Regions from separate parts of the Pseudoalteromonas sp. BZK2 genome, predicted to be linked through region 4. Evidence: predicted binding sites of a transcription regulator. Region 4 holds the regulator's gene; each other region holds the start of a gene.
What was found. Region 4 encodes sigma-54, which starts transcription at its own class of promoters, with help from an activator protein. Its sites were predicted from a motif close to GTTGGCACGNNNNTNGNNT; they were not measured.
Positions count from the first base shown of each region.

Region 1: a site for sigma-54 is predicted at 2,394-2,412, ahead of glnA (glutamate--ammonia ligase). Genes of this name have one in related genera too.
Region 2: a site for sigma-54 is predicted at 2,078-2,096, ahead of BIZ38_RS16080 (EF-hand domain-containing protein). Genes of this name have one in related genera too.
Region 3: a site for sigma-54 is predicted at 2,119-2,137, ahead of dps (DNA starvation/stationary phase protection protein Dps). Genes of this name have one in related genera too.

Region 1 is NZ_JACSOG010000003.1:130,648-136,181, forward strand. Features, by position in the region: gene typA (translational GTPase TypA) at 137-1,960, opposite strand; gene glnA (glutamate--ammonia ligase) at 2,468-3,874, shown strand; gene BIZ38_RS02985 (DUF4124 domain-containing protein) at 4,008-4,529, shown strand; gene glnL (nitrogen regulation protein NR(II)) at 4,610-5,534, shown strand, end outside.
Region 2 is NZ_JACSOG010000028.1:42,618-48,151, reverse strand. Features, by position in the region: gene trkA (Trk system potassium transporter TrkA) at 1-760, shown strand, start outside; gene BIZ38_RS16095 (EF-hand domain-containing protein) at 845-1,063, opposite strand; gene BIZ38_RS16090 (calmodulin) at 1,150-1,365, opposite strand; gene BIZ38_RS16085 (calmodulin) at 1,506-1,718, opposite strand; gene BIZ38_RS16080 (EF-hand domain-containing protein) at 1,786-1,995, opposite strand; gene BIZ38_RS16075 (flagellar brake domain-containing protein) at 2,464-3,120, opposite strand; gene BIZ38_RS16070 (TrkH family potassium uptake protein) at 3,156-4,607, opposite strand; gene BIZ38_RS16065 (YigZ family protein) at 4,703-5,320, opposite strand; gene pepQ (Xaa-Pro dipeptidase) at 5,378-5,534, opposite strand, start outside.
Region 3 is NZ_JACSOG010000009.1:88,818-94,351, forward strand. Features, by position in the region: gene BIZ38_RS07195 (RNA polymerase sigma factor) at 1-226, shown strand, start outside; gene BIZ38_RS07200 (hypothetical protein) at 223-915, shown strand; gene BIZ38_RS07205 (CC0125/CC1285 family lipoprotein) at 927-1,391, shown strand; gene BIZ38_RS07210 (HPP family protein) at 1,558-1,977, shown strand; gene dps (DNA starvation/stationary phase protection protein Dps) at 2,205-2,723, shown strand; gene corA (magnesium/cobalt transporter CorA) at 2,784-3,740, opposite strand; gene BIZ38_RS07225 (GGDEF domain-containing protein) at 3,827-4,600, opposite strand; gene BIZ38_RS07230 (hemin ABC transporter substrate-binding protein) at 4,782-5,534, shown strand, end outside.
Region 4 is NZ_JACSOG010000041.1:14,126-19,659, reverse strand. Features, by position in the region: gene lptB (LPS export ABC transporter ATP-binding protein) at 1-466, shown strand, start outside; gene BIZ38_RS18825 (RNA polymerase factor sigma-54) at 573-2,069, shown strand; gene hpf (ribosome hibernation promoting factor) at 2,096-2,383, shown strand; gene ptsN (PTS IIA-like nitrogen regulatory protein PtsN) at 2,387-2,839, shown strand; gene rapZ (RNase adapter RapZ) at 2,840-3,685, shown strand; gene BIZ38_RS18805 (HPr family phosphocarrier protein) at 3,699-3,971, shown strand; gene mgtE (magnesium transporter) at 4,183-5,534, shown strand, end outside.

The sequences.
Region 1 (5,534 bases), on a different contig from region 4:
CTGACGGCTGACGGCTGACGGCTGACGGCTGACGGCTGACGGCTGACGGCTGACGGCTGACGGCTAATCATTACAACAAAAAACCGCCGTATTTTTCAATACGGCGGCTTCTATTTTGCAAAACTAAAAGACGTTATTAGTCTTTAGCTGCACGGCTCGCACGCTTACGCTCACTTTCAGTTAAGTGACGCTTACGAATACGGATGTTCTCAGGTGTTACTTCCACTAACTCGTCATCATCGATGAACTCAATCGCTTGTTCAAGCGTGTAGTTTAGTGGTGGAACAAGCGTTTGTGCTTCATCTGTACCCGATGCACGAACGTTTGTAAGTTGCTTACCTTTAAGCGCGTTTACAGTTAGGTCGTTGTCACGGCTGTGGATACCGATAACCATACCTTCGTAAACTTCAACACCGTGACCGATGAATAACTTACCACGGTCTTGTAAGTTGAATAATGCGTTAGTAAGTGCTTTACCAGTCGCGTTAGCAATCATTACACCATTCTTACGGGCACCGATAGTACCGCCTTTGTGAGGACCGTAGTGATCAAATGTGTGGTAAAGAAGACCAGAACCAGACGTTAATGTCATGAATTCAGTTTGGAAACCAATTAAGCCACGGCTTGGGATCATAAAGTCCATACGTACACGGCCTTTACCATCTGGAGACATGTCTGTTAGTTCACCCTTGCGAAGACCAATTTGTTCCATGATAGAACCTTGGTGCTCTTCTTGACAGTCGATTGTAAGTGTTTCGTATGGCTCTTCTTTTTGACCATCAACTTCACGAAGGATTACTTGTGGACGAGATACCGCAAGCTCGTAACCTTCACGACGCATGTTCTCGATTAAGATACCTAAGTGTAACTCACCACGACCAGAAACACGGAAGCTATCTGGGTTGTCAGTTTCTTCAACACGTAATGCAACGTTGTGAACAAGCTCAGCTTGTAAACGCTCAAGAATGTTACGTGACGTTACGAATTTACCTTCTTTACCAGCAAATGGTGATGTGTTTACAGAGAACGTCATTGTTACTGTAGGCTCATCAACGCTTAGTGGTGGTAATGCTTCAACGGTATTTACATCACAGATAGTGTCTGAGATTTTCAGCTCACCAAGACCAGTGATTGCAATGATGTCACCTGCGCCTGCAGATTCTGCTTCATGACGCTCAAGACCTAAGTAGCTCATTACTTGGCCAACTTTACCGTTACGCTTAGTACCGTCTGCGCTTACAACAGTCACCTGTTGGTTAGGACGAACAGTACCACGCTTGATACGACCTACACCGATAACACCGATGTATGAGTTGTAGTCAAGCTGAGAAATTTGCATTTGGAAAGCACCTTCAGGATCTGCATCCGGTGGAGATACTTCGTCAACGATCATCTGGAACATTGGTTCCATGTTATCTGATGGCTCGTCTAAATCCATTGTTGCCCAGCCGTTGATAGCTGATGCATAGATTACTTTAAAGTCTAACTGTTCGTCAGTTGCACCTAGGTTATCGAATAAATCGAAAACTTGGTCCATAACCCAGTCAGGACGTGCACCAGGTTTGTCGATTTTGTTGATAACAACAATCGGCGTTAAACCTTGTGCGAATGCTTTTTGCGTTACGAAACGCGTTTGCGGCATTGGACCTTCTTGAGCATCAACAAGTAGTAATACTGAGTCAGCCATCGAAAGTACACGTTCTACTTCACCACCGAAGTCGGCGTGTCCTGGGGTGTCTACGATATTGATATGGTAGTCGTTCCAAGAGATAGCTGTGTTCTTAGCTAAAATGGTAATACCACGTTCTTTCTCAATGTCGTTTGAGTCCATTACGCGCTCTTCGTTACCGCCGCGCGTTTCTAATGTGCCTGATTGCTCAAGCAGTTTATCAACCAAAGTTGTTTTACCGTGGTCAACGTGGGCGATAATCGCTATATTTCTTAACTTTTCGATGCTCATATTTTTTCTCAGAGAAATTGAATCTCATTGATCCTGCAAGATCTACGCAGTCACCTGCGTTTTCACCAGATGTCCCAGCATAGGATTTAAAAGGGCGCATATTATCCCTTAATAATGGCATGGATGAAAGTTTATCCAATATAAATTTATAAACTTTCTTCAGGCTTTTTATAAGTATCTGTTTTATAAATGACAAATTTATGAAAATTAAAGTGAATCTGAGCTCAAAACTGGCGAAATTTTAGTTTTTGAACCATATTTTGGCACTAAATCGTGTTCATAACCGAAAAATTGGCACGCTCAATAATTGTGCAAAACAAGGTCGCACTTTTTACGCACCAGAATGATCTTTTTACGCACCAACTTAGTGCAACGAAAGTTAACAAAACGAAGCCCTGTTCACTTTTTACAAGCCTAAACAAGGTGTTAAAAACATGGCACGAAACCAGCTTATATAAGCGAAAAGCAATAATGCAGCAAAAATAAAACCCAACAATTGGAGGACACATGTCACAATCGGTTTTAGATTTTATCAAAGAAAATGACGTTAAGTTCATTGATTTACGCTTTACTGATACCAAAGGTAAAGAACAGCATGTTTCTATTCCTCATCATCAAATTGATGAAGATTTCTTCGAAGACGGCAAAATGTTTGACGGTTCTTCAATTGCTGGCTGGAAAGGTATCAACGAATCAGACATGGTACTTATGCCTGTTCCTGAGTCTGCGAAAATGGACCCGTTTTCTGAAGAAGCTACACTAATCGTACGTTGTGACGTAGTTGAGCCTTCAACACTTCAAGGTTACGAGCGTGATCCACGTTCTGTTGCAAAACGCGCTGAAGAGTACATGCGCTCTACTGGTATTGCTGACACTGTATTATTCGGTCCAGAGCCAGAATTCTTCCTTTTTGATGACGTTAAATACAAATCAGACATGTCTGGTTCTATGTACAAAATCGATTCTGTAGAAGCTGCTTGGAACTCAGATAAAGATTACGAAGGTGGCAACATGGGTCACCGTCCAGGTGTTAAAGGCGGTTACTTCCCGTGTTCACCTGTTGATTCATCACATGACTGGCGTTCAGCAACTTGTTTAGTTCTTGAAGAACTAGGTCAAGTAGTAGAAGCTCACCACCACGAAGTAGCAACTGCAGGTCAAAATGAGATCGCAACTCGCTTCAATACAATGGTATTAAAAGCTGACGAAATCCAAGAGATGAAATATGTTATCCATAACATGGCTCACTTATACGGAAAAACAGCGACATTCATGCCTAAACCAATCGTAGGTGATAACGGTTCTGGTATGCACTGTCACCAATCTCTAGGTAAAGATGGCGTAAACATCTTCGCGGGTGACAAATACGCAGGTCTTTCTGAAGAAGCACTTTACTACATCGGTGGTATCATCAAGCACGCTAAAGCAATCAACGCATTCGCTAACGCGTCAACGAACTCATACAAGCGTTTAGTACCAGGCTTCGAAGCTCCTGTAATGCTTGCATACTCTGCACGTAACCGTTCTGCTTCAATCCGTATCCCAGTGGTACCGTCTGCAAAAGCACGTCGTATCGAAGTACGTTTCCCTGATCCAACAGCTAACCCATACTTAGCATTCTCTGCAATGCTTATGGCTGGCCTAGACGGTATCAAGAACAAGATCCACCCTGGCGATGCAATGGACAAAGATTTATACGATCTACCTGCTGAAGAAGCAGCTGAGATCCCACAAGTTGCATCTTCTTTACAAGAAGCACTTGCATCATTAGACGCAGACCGTGAGTTCTTAACTCAAGGTGGCGTATTCACTGATGACCTAATCGATGCATACATCGCGCTTAAGAGCCAAGAAGTTGAAAAACTTAACATGACAACTCACCCAGTTGAGTTCGAAATGTACTACAGCGTGTAATACACGCTGTATCAGAATTATCTAAAAGATAATAAATGTGTGTTCTCAAGCCCGCTCTGCGGGCTTTTTTAATGGTAATTGAGCGGGTTCTACTCTACAGTTTTAGTTAAGTGAAAAAATGCAGGGTCGCAGGGTGAAAAGCACAACCTTATTGGTATTATCGTTATTATTTGCAAGCTTTTTTGGTTATACAGCAGCACAAAAAGTCTATTCTTGGAAAGATGAGAATGGTGTATTAGTATTTTCTGATACTCCTCGCCCCGGTGCTACTGAGGTCAAGTTAAATACCCAAAACCTTACAATGCCTGCAGCTGATACCAGTATTCTTGATACTGCTCCAAGTGCAGTCCCTGTTAACTTTAAAGTGTCAATTGCAGCCCCCGCAAATGAAGAAACTGTGAGAGAAAATACAGGTTCTGTTTATGTTACTACACGAATCAGCCCCCGTTTTGAAACTGGTTTCAAAGTTCAATTACTCGTTGATGGTTCACCTCATGGCGCACCAAGTAATAGCACGACCTTTGCTCTAAGAGAGGTCTTTCGAGGCGAACACACATTACAAGCGAAACTTTTTGATGCAAATAATAAACTCGTTTCAGTTAGCCCAGTCAGCACTTTTTTCATGCACAGAACTTCAATTAATAACGGAAATTAGAATTTTCGACATGATGTCTCGCAAAGCAAAAAGACTATGCTAAGCTGCACTAAATTGAAACGCACTAAAATGGTGCAACCATGCTCAGTGAAACACATTTTAACTCTGAACTGCTCGACAGTATTTGGAAAAATTTAAGTACTGCAGTCATTTTACTCGACCGAGATTTTAAACTGGTTTATGCAAACGATAGCGCCAGTGAGCTTTTAGGTTTAGGGCCCAAGCGCATTATCAACCAACCATTCGATAACCTATTCAATTACCACTCGATAGACTTAAAACGCATTGCTCAGTATTCGTTGTTCGATGGTGTTGATTGCCACCAACATAGAGCTGACGTGGTGTTCGTCGATTCTCGCCATGCCAAGCTAACGATTAGCACGCGCCGAATAAGCAGCCATGATGAAAATTATATTTTGTTTGAATGCCGCCAAATGGATGATGAAATTCGCCACGATCAGGCTTCGAATCAAATGCATCAATATCAAGCAGCACGTAACCTAATTCGCGGTTTGGCACACGAAATTAAAAATCCTTTAGGTGGAATTCGCGGAGCGGCGCAATTATTGCAATATGAAGTTGATCAGCAAGAACGTGATCAATGTGCCGAATTAATCATTGAACAAGCAGACCGTTTACGCGAGCTTGTAGACCGCTTACTTGGTCCGAATCAATTGCCACATAAATCCTATGGCAATATTCACCAAGCGTTAGAGTCAGTGATTAAACTGAGCATGTTAGATAACAATGCCAATATCACTTTAGTGAAAGACTATGATCCAAGTATACCGAGTGTGTACATTGACCAAAGTAAAATTCAACAAGTGGTACTGAACATTATTCGTAATGCACAACAGGCACTTGTTGATGGTGGCGAGATAAGAATAAAAACTCGCATCAATCATCAACACAGGCGCCCAGGTAAGGCACCGAAAAAAACCTTGCTGATCCAAATTTCGGATAACGGCCCAGGTATAGACAAGAGCTTACGTGAAACCTTGTTCT
Region 2 (5,534 bases), on a different contig from region 4:
CGATGAAGTGTTCTTTATCGCTGCAACAAAGCATATTCGCGCAGTCATGAATGAACTTCAAAAGCTCGAACGTTCATACAAAAAGATCATGATCGCCGGTGGTGGTAATATCGGTGCAGGTCTTGCGCGTTCACTTGAGAAAAACCACAGCGTTAAGCTGCTTGAGCGCAATAAAGAGCGTGCAGCACAGCTTTCTGAAATGCTTGATAACACCGTCGTATTTTGTGGCGATGCCTCTGATCAAGAACTGTTATCTGAAGAACATATTGAACAAGTAGATGTTTTCATTGCTGTTACCAATGATGATGAAGCAAACATTATGTCTGCGATGCTGGCAAAGCGTATGGGCGCACAAAAAACCATGGTGCTTATTCAGCGTGGCGCTTATGTAGACTTAGTACAAGGTGGTGAGATTGATATTGCTATTTCGCCTCAGCAAGCCACTATTTCAGCACTACTAACACACGTTCGCCGTGGTGACATTGTTAATGTTTATTCGTTACGTAAAGGCGCAGCAGAAGCTATTGAAGCTGTCGCTCATGGTGATGAGCATACATCTAAAGTTGTTGGCCGAGCAATTGCTGAGATTAAGCTACCAGCTGGAACTACCATTGGTGCAATTGTACGTAACGATGATGTGCTGATTGCCCATGACGATACCGTTATTCAGTCTGGCGACCACGTTATCATGTTCTTGATTGATAAAAAGCACATTACAGTTGTTGAAAAGCTATTCCAAGTAAGTGCTATCTTCTTGTAAACGAACGCTTATAAACGAAAAAAGCAGCCATGACAGCTGCTTTACGACTCTTGAAGTGAAAGTACCTAACTTTTCTAAAAGATTCTACTGAATTTGAGCAAACTCTTCTTTTGAAAGTTCGCCATTACCATCGCTATCTAACTCTGGAAATAACTTTTCAAGCTGCATATTTGCAGACGCTTCTTCTTTGCTGATCACACCATCACCGTCGGTATCGAACGTTGCAAAGCTTACGCCTTGTGCAAAGGCTGCTGATGATGTTGCTAGTGCTAAAATTGCGATTGTTGTGCTTAACTGTTTCATAATAACTACCTTAAATTTTAAAAGAGTGAAATCCGTTTCTGAGATCCTTGCTTAGTGGAAACTGGTATAACTACGTACTAATTCAGTTATTCGGCTTCAGAGAACTCAGCTTCAGTAAGAACGCCGTCGCCATTCACATCTAGTGTTTTAAACTGCGACATAATTTTTGCGTCAACGGCTGCTTCACTTTTGCTAACCACGCCATTACCGTCAACGTCTAGAGTGTCAAAGTCAGATGCTGCAAAAGCTGCTGATGATGATGCAAGTGCGATTAAAGCTAATGTTTTGTTTACTGTTTTCATAATCATATTCCTTCAATATTAAGAGTGTTAGCTGATCACACTTCCAGTGTTGTCCTTTGTCATGGATTCCCTTATCCATTTAGGCTGTCTTTGGCAGCTCAGAACTAATCAGCTAAATAAACTGGTTTTGCTTAATCACATTAAGCTTTTGAAAATTCTTGTTTCGATAACTCACCGTTACCGTCAGTGTCTAGTTCACTGAATTTGCTCATAAGCTCTGCATCTACCGATGCTTCGCTTTGGCTGATAACACCATTGCCATCAACATCTAAGGTATCGAAGTCACTCATCGCAAATGCTGCAGATGAAGATACAAGTGCCATAAGTGCTAGTGTTTTATTTACTGTGTTCATAATGTCATTCCTTCAAAATGTGTTGTCTTGAGTTAGAAATCCTTTTCAGTGCGTCCTTACAATGAAATTAAGCTTTTGAGTACTCTTGTTTTGACAGCTCACCGTTGCCGTCTGTATCAAGCTCTTTAAATTGGCTCATTAATGCTTTGCTTACAGATGCTTCGCTTTTGCTGATTGCGCCATCACCATTAACATCTAATGTGTCAAAGTCAGCGGCAAATGCTGCAGATGAAGTTGCAAGAGCTACAAGTGCTAAAGTTTTGTGTAACGTTTTCATAATCACTATTCCTTCAATGTTGTCTCAACTGTGATAAAGGATATGTTCCTGAATCAGTTTTTCTCTGTGTTCGCTAAGACTATTTCAACTTCGATGCCAAAGTTAAAAAGAACAATAAAATCAGTGTATTAAATTAAAATACCGAGAATTAGGGGGAAATAACGCGATTTATTTGTTGCTGTTTTGCAACAAGCTCGGTGGTTGGTTTTTTGTCACCTTTAAAATCAATAAGTTACAAAGATTAAAATGGAGACAATAGCGATTAATTCGGATTAGAAAACAGAAAAGTTAGGGATTGGAAAATAAACTCTATCTGAACAACAAAACTTAAAGAAAAAAATCGAAATTAATTTAATTAGTAACACATTGATTTAATTGGTTATTTAAATTTATTTATAAAATAATTTTAATATCTGTAGGGTTAAATTGAGGAAAATAGCCATTTTGTTGCAAAATGGCGAATTGGCATTAACTATCCAACACTGAAAGGTCAATTAAGTGCTCTTCCATGAATTTTTTCATTTCATCTTCACTGGTATCAAGTTGCACACCAAACATAAAGCCACCCGCTCGCTTGCGTACGCTGCATACCTTGCCACTAAACTCACGTTTACTTAGGGTGATTTGGCAGCTTTGTCCTTTAAAAGCGCTTAAGTCCTCCTTGCTATTAATATCAAACTGCACACCTGTCACAGAAATATCTTTAATAAGCCCTGCCAATTTTTGCTCCGAAATCACTAAGTTTGCAGGGAATAAAGTAGGAATACGCGCTTCACTACGCAAGCTATAAAGCTGCACTTGCTGAGGAAAGTCGAGAAAAATTAAGCGATAAGGGTGCGATGATAAGGCGTTTATTTGCTGACGAAAAGCAATCACTTGCCCACCACCCGCTTCGAGCACAGCCCGTATAATCACCATCACACCGTCTTTGATGAAATCACTGCCGTTCGCCAATCGCTTTGAGGAAGGGTAATTTAAGATGATGTATTGCTCATTCATCAAGCCAATAAACTCTGTTTTCACACGCTTACTATTTGTTGGTGTGATAATTTCCACATCAACTAAGCTACCAGCAGGAATACAGGTTAACTTTTCTAAATTTAATTGTTTTTGGGTTTTTGGCACTTTTTGATCTCCATTCCTAGAGAGTTATCCGCCGTTTACCCTCGCCAAAACGTTGGGGTAAATAACACTAATAAAGTAAATATTTCTAAACGACCAAATACCATCGCAATAGTAAGTAGCCATTTTGCCGTATCAGAAATCGCGCCGTAATGAGCGGCGACTTCACCTAAACCAGGGCCTAAGTTATTTAAGCAAGCAGCGGTTGCTGAGAATGCACTGATGTTATCCATACCGGTGCCCATCAGCGCCAACATAATAATGACGAACACTAACGCATAGGCTGAGAAAAAGCCCCAAACGGCTTCTACAACTTTATCTGGGAGTGCTTTTCGGCCTAATTTAATTGAATAAATAGCCCTCGGGTGCACTAGACGATTAAGTTCACGAATACCTTGTAGGTAAAGTAAGAACACCCGCACGACCTTCATACCACCACCGGTAGATCCGGCACAGCCGCCAATAAAACTTGAAAAGATAAGTAAAATAGGTAAGAACAGCGGCCATGCTGAGAAGTTATCAGTCGCAAAGCCCGCGGTTGTACTCATTGAAACCGCTTGGAACATGGCTTGGTCGAGAGTCTCATCACCATCGGCATAAATATTATTTGATGACAGCACAGTAAAGCAGACAATAACTAAGGCTAATTGAATCAATAAAAACACTTTGAATTCAGGGTCGCGTAAATAAACACGAATATTGCGTGACGATACAGCTGCATAGTGCAGCGAGAAGTTAATGGCTGCGATCAGCAAAAACACGACACAGATAAAGTTAATTAATGGGCTATCAAACTGCCCCATTGATGCGTCGTAGGTAGAGAAGCCGCCAATCGCAATCGTAGAGAATGCATGACATATTGCATCAAACCAATCCATCCCTGCAGCCCAGTATGCAAGCGTACAGGCAATCGTCAGCGATACATAGATATACCAAAGGTGCTTTGCAGTATCGGCAATACGCGGCGTCATTTTTGAATCTTTAACCGGACCGGGGGTTTCTGCACGGTATAGCTGCATGCCACCAACGCCTAGCATAGGCAGTACCGCGACCGCGAGTACGATGATCCCCATACCACCTAGCCATTGCAGTTGCTGGCGATAAAAGAGCACTGATTTAGGTAGGTATTCTATGCCCGTAAGTACGGTAGCCCCTGTCGTTGTCAGCCCAGAAAAGGCCTCAAATACCGAGTCAGCTAAGGAAAGATTAGGTTCTTGTAAGAACACTAAAGGCACCGCAGCGAAGGTACCTAGTACTAACCAAAACAAGACCACAATCAAGAAGCCTTCACGGGCTTTAAGATCACCATGTTCATGACGGTTTGGATAATAAGCCGCTAAACCAATTACAACACTAAAGATAAAAGCGAGAACGAATGGCACACCACCACCGTCTTTGTAGATCAAAGACACCAGTGCCGGTGGCACCATAGTGATACTAAATAACGCCACCAGCTGGCCGAGAATTTTTATTATGGTACGAAATTGCATCTAGGCGTATCGCTTTCTTATTAAATGTTTAGCTAATACAGTTTATTGTCTTACAGCCTTAATTGTAAGTAAACGGAATGTATTATTTTTACATTTCAAACTTTTCTGACTTTTAGGCTAACTTCGCCATGAGTCAATTCATGGATATCATCAATCGCTTGCTCTGCCTGACGGCTATCGATTTCAATTTGCCAAGTGATGTTCTCTGCAAATTGTTTTTCGATATTAAGCACCTGATACTGATTTTTTAATAACTGCTCGATTGCACCTTGTACGCTGTAATCACTTTGACCTATCAGCTCAACACTCGGTACCTTGGTAATGGTTTTAAGCTCACGCATGGCGTTATTTAAACTACCGCCGTAAGCACGCACAAGCCCACCTGTACCAAGCTTGATGCCCCCGAAATAACGGGTTACCACCGCTGTAATTTCACCAATACCAGAGCCAGTTAATACATTGAGCATGGGTTTACCTGCTGTGCCATTGGGTTCACCATCATCAGAAAAGCCATACACATGACTGCCACCGGGGTTACCCGCAACATGTGCCCAGCAATTATGACGAGCATCGCTGTATTTATCTTGAATTTCTTTAATAAAGGCTTTTGCTGCCGCAAGATCAGGAGTGTGGGCAATATGCACAATAAAGGTGCTTTTTTTGATTTCTTCTTGGTAAAAAACCGGCTCAGCCGGATATTGGTATTCAGACATAATTGCTTATCTAAAAAAATGGGGCCTATTGGCCCCGATATTCACTAACCTTTATCGTTAATCTAAGTGTAGATCACGCGTCATGTTTTCTAGGCTATCTTCATGAACGATAATATTATCTTCAATACGGATACCGCCAAATGGCTTAAGCGCTTCAACTTTTTCCCAGTTAATAAACTGTTTGTTGTCAGTTTGCGCAAGGTCACCTAATAAC
Region 3 (5,534 bases), on a different contig from region 4:
GAGTTTCGCAACCCAAGAGACTTTGCAGCGGGTAAATAACGCTTTAACAACCTTGCCAGATGAACAACGCGCTATTGTATCCCTCGTGGCAGTGCAAGGTATGGCTTACAAAGATGTTGCGCACACCCTCGAAATACCTGTTGGCACCGTGATGAGTAAATTGTCACGAGCCAGAGCTGCACTTTATCAATTAATTAAGCCTGATTTCACTAAGGAAAACGCATGAAGATTGATGACCAAACACTCAGTGCTTTTTTAGACAATGAATTACCAGCAAACGAAATGGACGCAATACGTAATGCAATTGCTGAAGATGAGCAACTCGCTTTACGCCTAGCTGAACTATCTGAAGTTGACATGCTCGTTAAACAACACGCAGCACAGATTGATGCAATGCCCTTGTCTGATGAACTTGCACAAACAATCGAGCAACATAATAAAGAGAATGTCGTTTCGCTATCTAAATGGCAGCAAATTAAACTAGCTGGTCGCAAACAAATGGCCGTTGCAGCAAGTATTGCGGTGCTTTTTACAGTCGCTATTGCTAGCTTTGTTCAACAACAAGGTTTGGAACAACCCATTGCCAACGCATTAGATCAACAACTGAGTGGTGACAACACACTATTAGATACAAACAGAAGCCTAACTGCACAGCTTAGCTTTGTTAATACTAATGGCGATTTTTGCCGCCAATACACGCTGTATTCTAAAACTACCCAGCAAACACATATTGCTTGTAAACAACAAGGAATTTGGCAGCTTCATGCATCGAGCGAGCAACGCGCAATGTCAAGCCAAAGCTATCGCTTAGCAAATAAAACACCTGCGCTTGATAGTTACATCGACGAGCACATTCAAGGCCAACCGTTAGATCGTAACGCCGAACAACAAGCACTAAATAACCATTGGCAATAAGCGAGACAATCATGAAACACGTATTATTAGCTTATATTGCCATTGTATTAATTGGTTGCACCAGCAGCCAACATTCGAATGATAAAAACATTCCTGGCCTAACAACTAAGCAGCTTGCAGATAATCAATATATCCTTCGATACGAGACTCGTCACGGTTCAAAGCGCTCAGCGCTTGAGCAAAGTATGCTGCAAGCCGCCAACATTACGATAGACACCGGTTATGACTGGTTTCTCGTTGCCGAGCAGGCAGTTGATGTTGAGCGTTCCAAGCCCACTAACAAACCACGTTTTGAGCAAAGAGCACACTGCGGTTTATTAACCTGCACAAGTCAAACTTCGCCAGCACTGCATGAGTCAACGTTATTAGAGCGCACAATCATCATACAATTAACAATCATTTTAGGAAAAGGCATAAAACCAAGTGAAAAAGCGCATGATGCTTATACGCTAATTGAACAAGCTAATAATCCATAAAATTAATATTTAAAGGTAAAAATTATCCTCATTACATCTTTTTACCTACTGCTGAACTGCATAAGTAATTACACCGTTAATCACTAATACTTTGATCTCACTTAAGTGAAATTAACTAGATAAGCGCTAAACTTACCACAACTTGATTAATTGTAAGGATGTAGCCATGACACACCTAGTTAGTGATTTAATGACGCCAGACCCATTTGCTATTAGCGCGCAAAATACCCTGCATGATGCTCATAATCTAATGAAAGAGAAAAATGTTCGTCATATCCCTGTGATCAATGAGCATGGTGGTTTGGTGGGCATGTTAACGCAAAAAATCATGATTGCTCAGGTAATGAATATCATGGCTAATTACAGTGCCAGCGCCCTCGAACGCAAGGAAAAGCAAACTAAAGTGGTTGATATTATGGCTACCGATTTTACCAGTATCTCGCCAGAGCAACCGCTACACGAAGTTGCTAAGTTTTTTGTTGAAAACCGTCATGGCTGCATGCCTGTGGTTGATAAAGATAACAACCTAGTGGGCATTCTAACCTCATCTGATTTTGTTCGTTTAGCGGCGGCTTTACTTTCTTAAGTCGTAACTTTGTATCTGCACACTGAATTTTTTACAGAAGGTGTGCAGAGTTTTCATACTTCTTCTTAGCTAGTATCACCCTCTCTCAAGACTTAAATAAAATTAATCTATTAAATTCAGAACCTTATAATTTAAAAATTATTAGGCACAACGCTTGCTTCTGTGTAATTACACATGCTTTTTAGATTAAAAGCGAAAGGAAATTTACAGATAATCTCGGAGGAGTAATGAGTAATTCATCATCAAAAATCGCAGAATTTACAGCACCGGGGGTTAAAGACCAAGCTGCAGCGGACACGATTGCTATTCTAGACCAACGCATGGTCGCTTTAATCGATTTACACCTCACTTTAAAACACATTCATTGGAATGTTGTTGGTCCTAATTTTATTGGTGTACACGAAATGTTAGACCCACAAGTAAGCGCAGTGCAAGAGATGACTGACACGATTGCAGAGCGTATTGCAACCATGGGCGGCGTACCTGTTGGCACACCTCAATCAATTGTAGAACGCCGTACTTGGCAAGATTATTCAATTGGTAAAGGCTTAGTTACTGACCACCTAACAGCGCTTGATAAAGTGTATAACGGTGTTAATAAAGACCACCGTGCAGCTATCGATAAGCTTGGTGAGCTAGACCCAGTTTCTGAAGATATGATCACCGGCCAACTGGCTGATTTAGAACAATTCCAATGGTTTGTTCGTGCACATATCGAATCGTCTACCGGCGAATTGAAAGGTTAAACCCCCTAGGTCTATCCGAAGACCCCTTGCCCAGCATTTGCTGGGCTTTTTTATGCTTTGTTACAACCAACCTTTATGTTTAAAGAACAAGTAAGGTGCAAAGCCAGACAGCAACATAATGCCAATTGCAAACGGGTAACCCCATGCCCATTGCAGTTCAGGCATACTGTTAAAATTCATCCCATAAATACTGGCGACAACGGTTGGAGGTAAAAACACCACTGAGGCGATAGAGAAGGTTTTGATAATTTGGTTTTGTTCGATGTTAATAAAACCCTGAGTCGAGTCCATTAAGAAATTCACCTTATCAAACAAAAATGTACAGTGAGACATAAGGGTATCAATATCGAGTACAATTTCACGTAGTGATTCGCGGTCTTCTGTCGGCGCTCCAAGGTGGCGCAGTAAAAACGAAATATTCCGGCGCGTATCCATCAAACATAAACGCACCTTACCGTTATTATCTTCAAGGCGAGAAATTCGGCTAACGGCTTCTTCTAAGTCAGAGTCATCCTCTTCAAGTACATAGGCACTGAGTTTTTCTAACTGATGATGCATGTCTTCAAGCATATCAGCGTGGTTTTCGACTTTTTGGTCAAATAAAGTCACCAAAAGTTGCTTTGGATTATCACACGCCACTTGCCCTTTCCGAGCACGTAGTCGTAATAGACGAAAATCGGCTAGTTCATCATCGCGGATTGTCAGCAAACAGTTGTCTTGTAACAAACAAGCTACGGTTACCGTATTAAAGCGCCCTTCGTTTGGTGACATGAAAAGCGCATGCACATGCAAGCCTTCATGGTCGATAAAGCAACGGGAAGAGGCCTCGATTTCTTCAACATCATCAGCGCCGGGTAAGGTGATATTAAGGGTGCTTGCCAGCGCTTGTCGTTCTTCTTCAGTCGGATTTATAGTATCAATCCAATGGGCATTCTTAATAGCGGTTGCAAGAGGCATATCAGCAGCTGGCTCTGTTTCTGTGATCACACCTTGGTCTATAGAAAAAAATCGTAACATGCGCCCTACTTAAAAAATAAAATTATTTAAAGAATTTAGATGTTTCAAAAACAAACAATATATCAGTGTTTTTATGGAGCAAGCCATTAAAATAGCTTGGCAAATGCAAGCTGGTTTCGCCCAGATGATTTAGCACTATAAAGTGCATTATCAGCTCTTTTCATTAACGATATTAAGTTTTCTTTATGAGGACGGTCCCAATCAGCTACCCCTAAACTAACTGTAATCTTTAGCGGTTGCTCAGCGTAATTAATTGTCATCTTTGCGACAGATTTACGGAGCAATTCTAGCTTCTGTTTTGCCTCTACCACTCGCGTGTTTACCAAAATTAGAGCAAACTCTTCGCCCCCTAAACGACCTAGTAAATCCTCTTGCCTTAAAGTTTTCTTGACTAGGTTTGCAAAACTTACCAATACCTCATCTCCAGCAGCATGACCGTATGTATCATTAATTTTTTTGAAGTGATCTAAGTCTAAATAAGCAAATACAACTGGTTGATTATTACTTTGACACATTTGCAATAGTTCATTCCCTTGAGCTAGAAACTCTCGACGAGATAGCAATCCTGTTAAATGATCATACATTGCTAGTTTTCGATGTGTTTCCTCTAATTTTTGAACTTTAATCATCAAACCACTAATAGACCATGAAACGATTGGTGCAGTAACTGCAGGAGCAATTGTCGCTATAATAAAAATGATAGGCATCATTTCTGTCCCTGTAGCAAGAAGAATCAAGAAAGTAATCAGTAAAGAAATTGCAATACTAATCACAGTAATAAAAAGCATCCTAAGCCAACGGCTTTTTTCTCTTTCTCGATAATCCATTAAAGTTCGTTCTGTTTCATAAAAACGCCTCATGCAAGCCTCCCGCCCTCAAAGTAATAGATGATCGAGTATAATCTAAATTTCATCCAACAAGACTAGCACAAAGAGTTGAACTACGAAGTTACACCCTCAAACACATATTGATTGTGATAACTATTTTCATTTGCATTTAATTAATTATAATAGGGCTACTATCATTCAAGTGAGTGCAAATATGAAATACTTAAGCGTCATGTTATTACTGCTTTCAAGCTCAGTCTTCGCTGAGCAACGAATAGTAAGTGCCGGAGGAACATTAACAGAAATTATATTCGCGTTAGGTCAGCAGCAAGAGCTAGTAGGTGTTGATCAATCGAGTATGTATCCAAAAGCGGCCACAGAGTTACCTCAGGTTGGGTATTACCGCGATCTTGCTGCGGAAGGTGTACTTTCTTTACGCCCAACGGCACTTTTTGCACTTGAAGGAACTGGCAGACCTGAAGTATTGAAACAAATCAGTTCGACTGGTGTAACGTTAAAAACCTACCCTAAGCCAGACTCTATCAGTGAGCTAAATAGCTTAATTACTAATTTAGGTAATGAATTAGGTGCGCAAGAGCAAGCACGTGCTTTAAATCAAAAAATCCAAAATAGCTTACCTGAAAAATCTTCGCTTACTGGTAAAAAAGCACTTTTTCTATTATCGGCCAATGATAGAGGCTTAGTTGCTGCCGGTACTGATACCGTGCCGCAAATGTTGTTTGAATATACTGGAATTAAAAACTTAGCGCAGACTCACTCAGGCTTTAAACCATTAAATAGAGAGATCCTTGCCGTAGAGCAACCCGATTTTATTATTGCACCTGCTCATGTCGTTTACTCATTAGGTGGTAAAGATGCATTTTGTAAGCTGCCCGCTTTATCTTTATTAAAAGCAGCACAAAACTGTAAGTTACTGGTTATGGATAGTTTATTATCATTGGGGTTA
Region 4 (5,534 bases):
GTCTATTTTTCGAAAATTAACAGTTTACCAAAACTTGATGGCCATATTAGAGACCCGCAAAGATCTTAACAAAACAACGCGCGAAGAGACGCTTAACAACTTATTAGATGAATTTAGCATTCAACATATTCGCGATAGCCAAGGTATGGCACTGTCAGGTGGTGAACGACGCCGCGTTGAAATTGCACGTGCATTAGCCGCTAATCCTAAATTTATCCTTTTAGATGAGCCTTTTGCTGGTGTTGATCCTATTTCGGTGTTAGATATAAAGAAAATTATTGAGCACCTAAAAAATCGTGGTATTGGTGTACTTATTACTGACCATAATGTTCGAGAAACCCTTGATGTTTGTGAAAAAGCCTACATTGTTTCTCATGGGGAGCTAATTGCATCAGGGACACCTGAGCACGTATTAGCTGACCAAACTGTACGTGATGTTTATCTAGGCGAGCAATTCAGGCTGTAACCATTACGCCACCGACTAGAGCATCTGCTAGACTTATACAATGACAATAAATCGATAACAGTGTCTTCACCGTTACCGATAACTTAAAAAGGATTGTTAGGGATACATGAGGCAATCATTACAGCTGCGCATGGGCCAGCAACTTACAATGACTCCACAACTGCAACAAGCCATTCGCTTGTTGCAGCTCAGTACATTGGATCTCCAGCAAGAAATTCAAGAAGCGCTTGATAGTAATCCTCTGCTTGAAGTGGAAGAAGCGGATTACAACGAAGAAAGCATCGGTAAGAATGAGCAAAAAGCGGAGTCTGACGATGTACAAGTCAGCGCGTCTGCCGACGAAGCACCTAGCGAATTCGAGCAAGAAAGCAGTGATGCTCTGAGTAAGGATACGGTTAGCGATGACTTAGCTATGGATGTTACGTGGGATGAGTACATGAGTGCCGCCCCATCAACATCGTCTGGGCCAATGCCTGAAGACGAGTCTATTTACCAAGGTGCTTCAACAGAAACACTGCAAGAATATTTAATGTGGCAACTACAGCTCACACCATTTAGTCCTACCGATGAAGCGATTGCCGTTGCCATCGTTGAAGCTATCGATGACTCAGGTATTTTAACGGTTAGCTGCGAAGATATTGTCGAAAGCTTTAATCAAAATAATGATGAAGAAGAAATCGAACTTGATGAAGTTGAAGCTGTCTTAAAAAGAATACAGTTATTCGATCCAGTTGGTATCGGCGCGCGAAGTTTACAAGAGTGCCTGTGTATACAACTTCGTCAATTCGATGCCAATACGCCATATTTAGCTGAAACTAAAATGGTTTTATCTGAGCATATCGAATTATTAGCAAGTCGCGACTATCGCACTTTAATGAAAAAGACTAAGCTTAAAGAAAACGAGCTTAAAGAAGTGATGACGCTCATTCACAGCTTAAATCCTAAGCCTGCGGATAGCATAGTACGCGAAGAATCTGAGTACGTCATACCCGATGTATCAGTGAAAAAAGTGAAAGGCCGCTGGGTAGTCGAGTTAAACCCAGATTGTATGCCAAAAATTAGAGTGAATAGCCAATATGCAGCGATGTCTCGCTCTGTTAAATCAAGTAGCGACAGCCAATTTATTCGTTCTCACTTACAAGAAGCAAAGTGGTTTATTAAGAGCTTAGAAAGCCGTAACGATACTTTACTAAAAGTGACCAACTGTATCGTGCAACAACAGCAAGCTTTCTTTGAACATGGCCCAGAAGCAATGAAGCCAATGGTGCTAAACGATGTCGCTGAAATGGTCGAAATGCATGAATCGACGATTTCTCGGGTTACAACACAAAAATATATGCATACCCCAAGGGGAATTTTTGAGTTGAAATATTTCTTCTCAAGCCATGTCAGCACCGAAAATGGTGGTGAGTGTTCTTCTACAGCAATTCGCGCTTTAATCAAGAAGTTAGTTGCTGCAGAAAACTCGGTTAAACCATTGAGTGATAGCAAAATTGCAGATATATTGGCTGAGCAAGGAATTAAAGTAGCTAGACGTACAATTGCAAAATATCGTGAGTCTCTAGCAATACCTCCGTCTAATCAGCGTAAAAGTCTGATTTAGACGTTTTACATAGAAGGAAAATGCTTATGCAACTAAATTTAACTGGTCGTCACGTAGAAGTCACTGATTCATTAAGAGACTATGTAAACACTAAGTTCGCAAAACTAGAAAGGCATTTTGATCATATTAATAATGTTCATGTCATTTTAGATGTAGAAAAATTAAGCCAAAAAGCAGAAGCAACTTTACATGTAAACGGAGGCGAGTTGTTCGCTTCTACAGAACATCAAGATATGTACGCAGCAATTGACTCATTGATCGATAAACTTGATCGCCAAGTCATTAAGCATAAAGAGAAATTAGCTCGACATTAAATTATGAAACTTAGTTCACTTACTAATCAGGACTGCAGCAAAGCTGCGGTCCTTTTTAATAGCAAAAAAAGAATTCTTGAGTATATTAGCGAGTTAGCTCACCAGCAGTTTCCTCATTTATCTCAACAAGATATCCTAGATGCTTTTCTGAACAGGGAAAAGTTAGGTAGTACAGGTATCGGCCGAGGAATAGCTATTCCCCACGGTCGAATGAGTGGTGCTGATGAACCTCATGCATTTATTATTGTCAGTGAATCTCCCATCAATTTTGATGCGATAGACAATCGTCCCGTTGATATTTTTGTGGCACTCATCGTACCAGATGGCGATTGCCAGTTGCACTTGAAGACCTTGTCAACAATTGCTGATAGACTTAAAGATAAAGATTTTTGTAAACAGTTGCGAAGTGCTACAAGCGATCAGCAACTATTTCAAGTAATTGCATCAGAGGCATAAATGGAATTAATAATTATCAGCGGTCGCTCAGGCTCGGGGAAATCGGTCGCTTTACGAGTTCTTGAAGACTTAGGCTACTACTGTGTTGATAATATTCCTGTCAACCTATTGCCCTCGCTCGTGCGAAGTGTTTCTGATAATTATGACAAAATTGCCGTCAGTATCGACGTACGTAACTTACCGAAAGAGCAGCAAGAGTTTAATGATATTCTTGAGTACCTGCCAGGTTTTGCAAACCCAACACTATTCTACCTAGATAGTGATGATCAAACCCTAATTAAGCGTTTTTCTGAAACTCGCCGTTTGCATCCATTATCGATTGATTCTTTACCGCTTGATCTTGCCATTAAACAAGAAAAAATCTTGCTTGATGTGCTGATCACCCGCGCTGACTTTATGATTGATACCACTGATTTGAGTGTTCATCAGTTAGCAGAATCAATTCGTGAAAAGATTTTAGGTAAGAAAGATAAAAAACTGATTATTACGTTTATGTCGTTTGGTTTTAAGCATGGCATTCCAAAAGAAGCTGACTACGTTTTTGATGCACGCTTTTTACCGAACCCACACTGGGAGCCTGATTTAAAGCCACTAACCGGCCTCGATCAGCCTGTCAGGGATTATTTAGCTAGCCACAGCATAGTGCAAAAATTCACTTGGCAGATTCAAACCTTTGTACAGACTTGGTTGCCACATCTAGAGCGCAACAACCGCAGTTACCTAACCATTGCAATTGGTTGTACAGGAGGCCAACACCGTTCTGTTTACTTAGCGCAAACAATTGGTGAAAGCTTTTCTAAAACTCATGCTAATGTAAAAATTCGCCACCGCGAACAAGATATCTAACTAGGCACCAACAATGCACGCTGAAGATACCTTTTTAATTCAAAACAAACTTGGCTTACATGCTCGCGCTGCGACTGTTTTAGCGCAACTAGCACTGCAATTTGATGCCAAAATTACACTTTTTCAAGATGAGAAAGAAGCTGAAGGCGACAGCGTGTTAGCGTTAATGCTCCTTGAAAGTAGTCAAGGAAAAGAGGTTCGTGTTGTATGCGAAGGTCCTGACGCTGACGCTGCATTAACGGCAATCGGCGAATTAATTGCGCAACGCTTTCACGAGCAAGAATAGCATTTGCTAAGACTTCAAGGTTTACGGTAAACTTACTTCGGATATTTAAAATTCCCTTTAAATATCCTACTTTTATATCGCTCGCTTTTCTAAATTACAAAACTCTTAATAAATTTATCGCAGTGCGACGATATCTCTGCAAATACACTACAAAGCAACTATGCTGTATTTGCATAGCCTATTTAAACTTTTTTCAGTTGTAAGGACGCCAATGCCAGAAGCCTTTGAACAAGATTACCCACTACAACAACTCAAACAAGTGACCAAGTCACTCAATAGTGGTCAATTTGTTCAAGTGCGCGGCATGTTAGCCAAAACGGCACCTTGTGATACAGCCCTTTTACTTGAGTCTTCTCCCCATAAAATTCGTCGTATGCTTTGGCAGCTGGTTGACCCAGATGTCCGTGGTGATGTTCTAGAAGAACTCTCTGAAGATGTACGTCTTGGCATTATTGCCCAGATGGAGCCTGAGCACATTGCTGCTGCTACAGAAGATATGGACGACGATGACTTAGGTGAGGTTTTACGTAGTCTTCCTGATACCGTATATCAAGACGTTGTTAGCGCGATGGACTCGCAAGATAGAGAAAGGGCAACTCAAGCGCTTTCTTATCAAGAGCGCTCAGCCGGTGCCCTGATGAACAGCGATACGGTAACCATTCGTCCTGACGTTACTCTCGATGTTGTACTGCGCTATTTACGCTTACGAGGTGAGCTACCAGAGGGTACCGATGACTTATATGTAGTTGATAAGCATAACTGCTTTTTAGGCGCGCTTTCATTAACTACATTGCTGACCAGTCCTTCAGATAAAATTGTTCGTGATTTAATGGATGAAGACTGTGAGTCAATCCTAATCTCTATGGATGAAAGTGATGTAGCGCAACTGTTCGAGCGTCACAACTGGATTTCAGCCCCTGTTGTAGATGATAACGCTCACTTGCTTGGTCGTATTACCATCGATGATATCGTTGACGTAATCCGTGAAGATGCTGAACACAGCATGCTAAGCCTTGCTGGTCTTGACGACGAAGAAGATACCTTTGCGCCAGTACTCAAAAGCTCGCAGCGTCGCTCTATTTGGCTTGGGGTTAACTTATTAACCGCATTGCTAGCAGCAATTGTGGCAAGCTTTTTCGAAAACACCTTAGCAATCTTACCTATTTTAGCGGTACTCAATGGTATCGTACCTTCAATGGGTGGCGTTGCAGGTAGCCAAACCTTAACCCTGGTTATTCGTGGTATAGCGGTTGGCCATATCAACCAAACCAACCAACGCTTCTTATTACTCAAAGAGCTGGCGATTGGCGCACTGAATGGTATTATTTGGTCGATATTAATTGCTGGTGTGGTTGCCCTATGGCAATGGGACTTTAAGCTCGGCGCAGTGCTGGCCTTTGCAATGTTTATGAACCTTGTTGCCGCAGGTATTGCAGGTGCAAGCATTCCATTAATTCTTAAGAAAATGAAAATTGACCCTGCCCTCGCCGGCAGTGTGGTACTGACAACAGTAACGGATATTGTCGGTATCTTTGCCTTTTTAGGCACCGCAACCTGGCTATT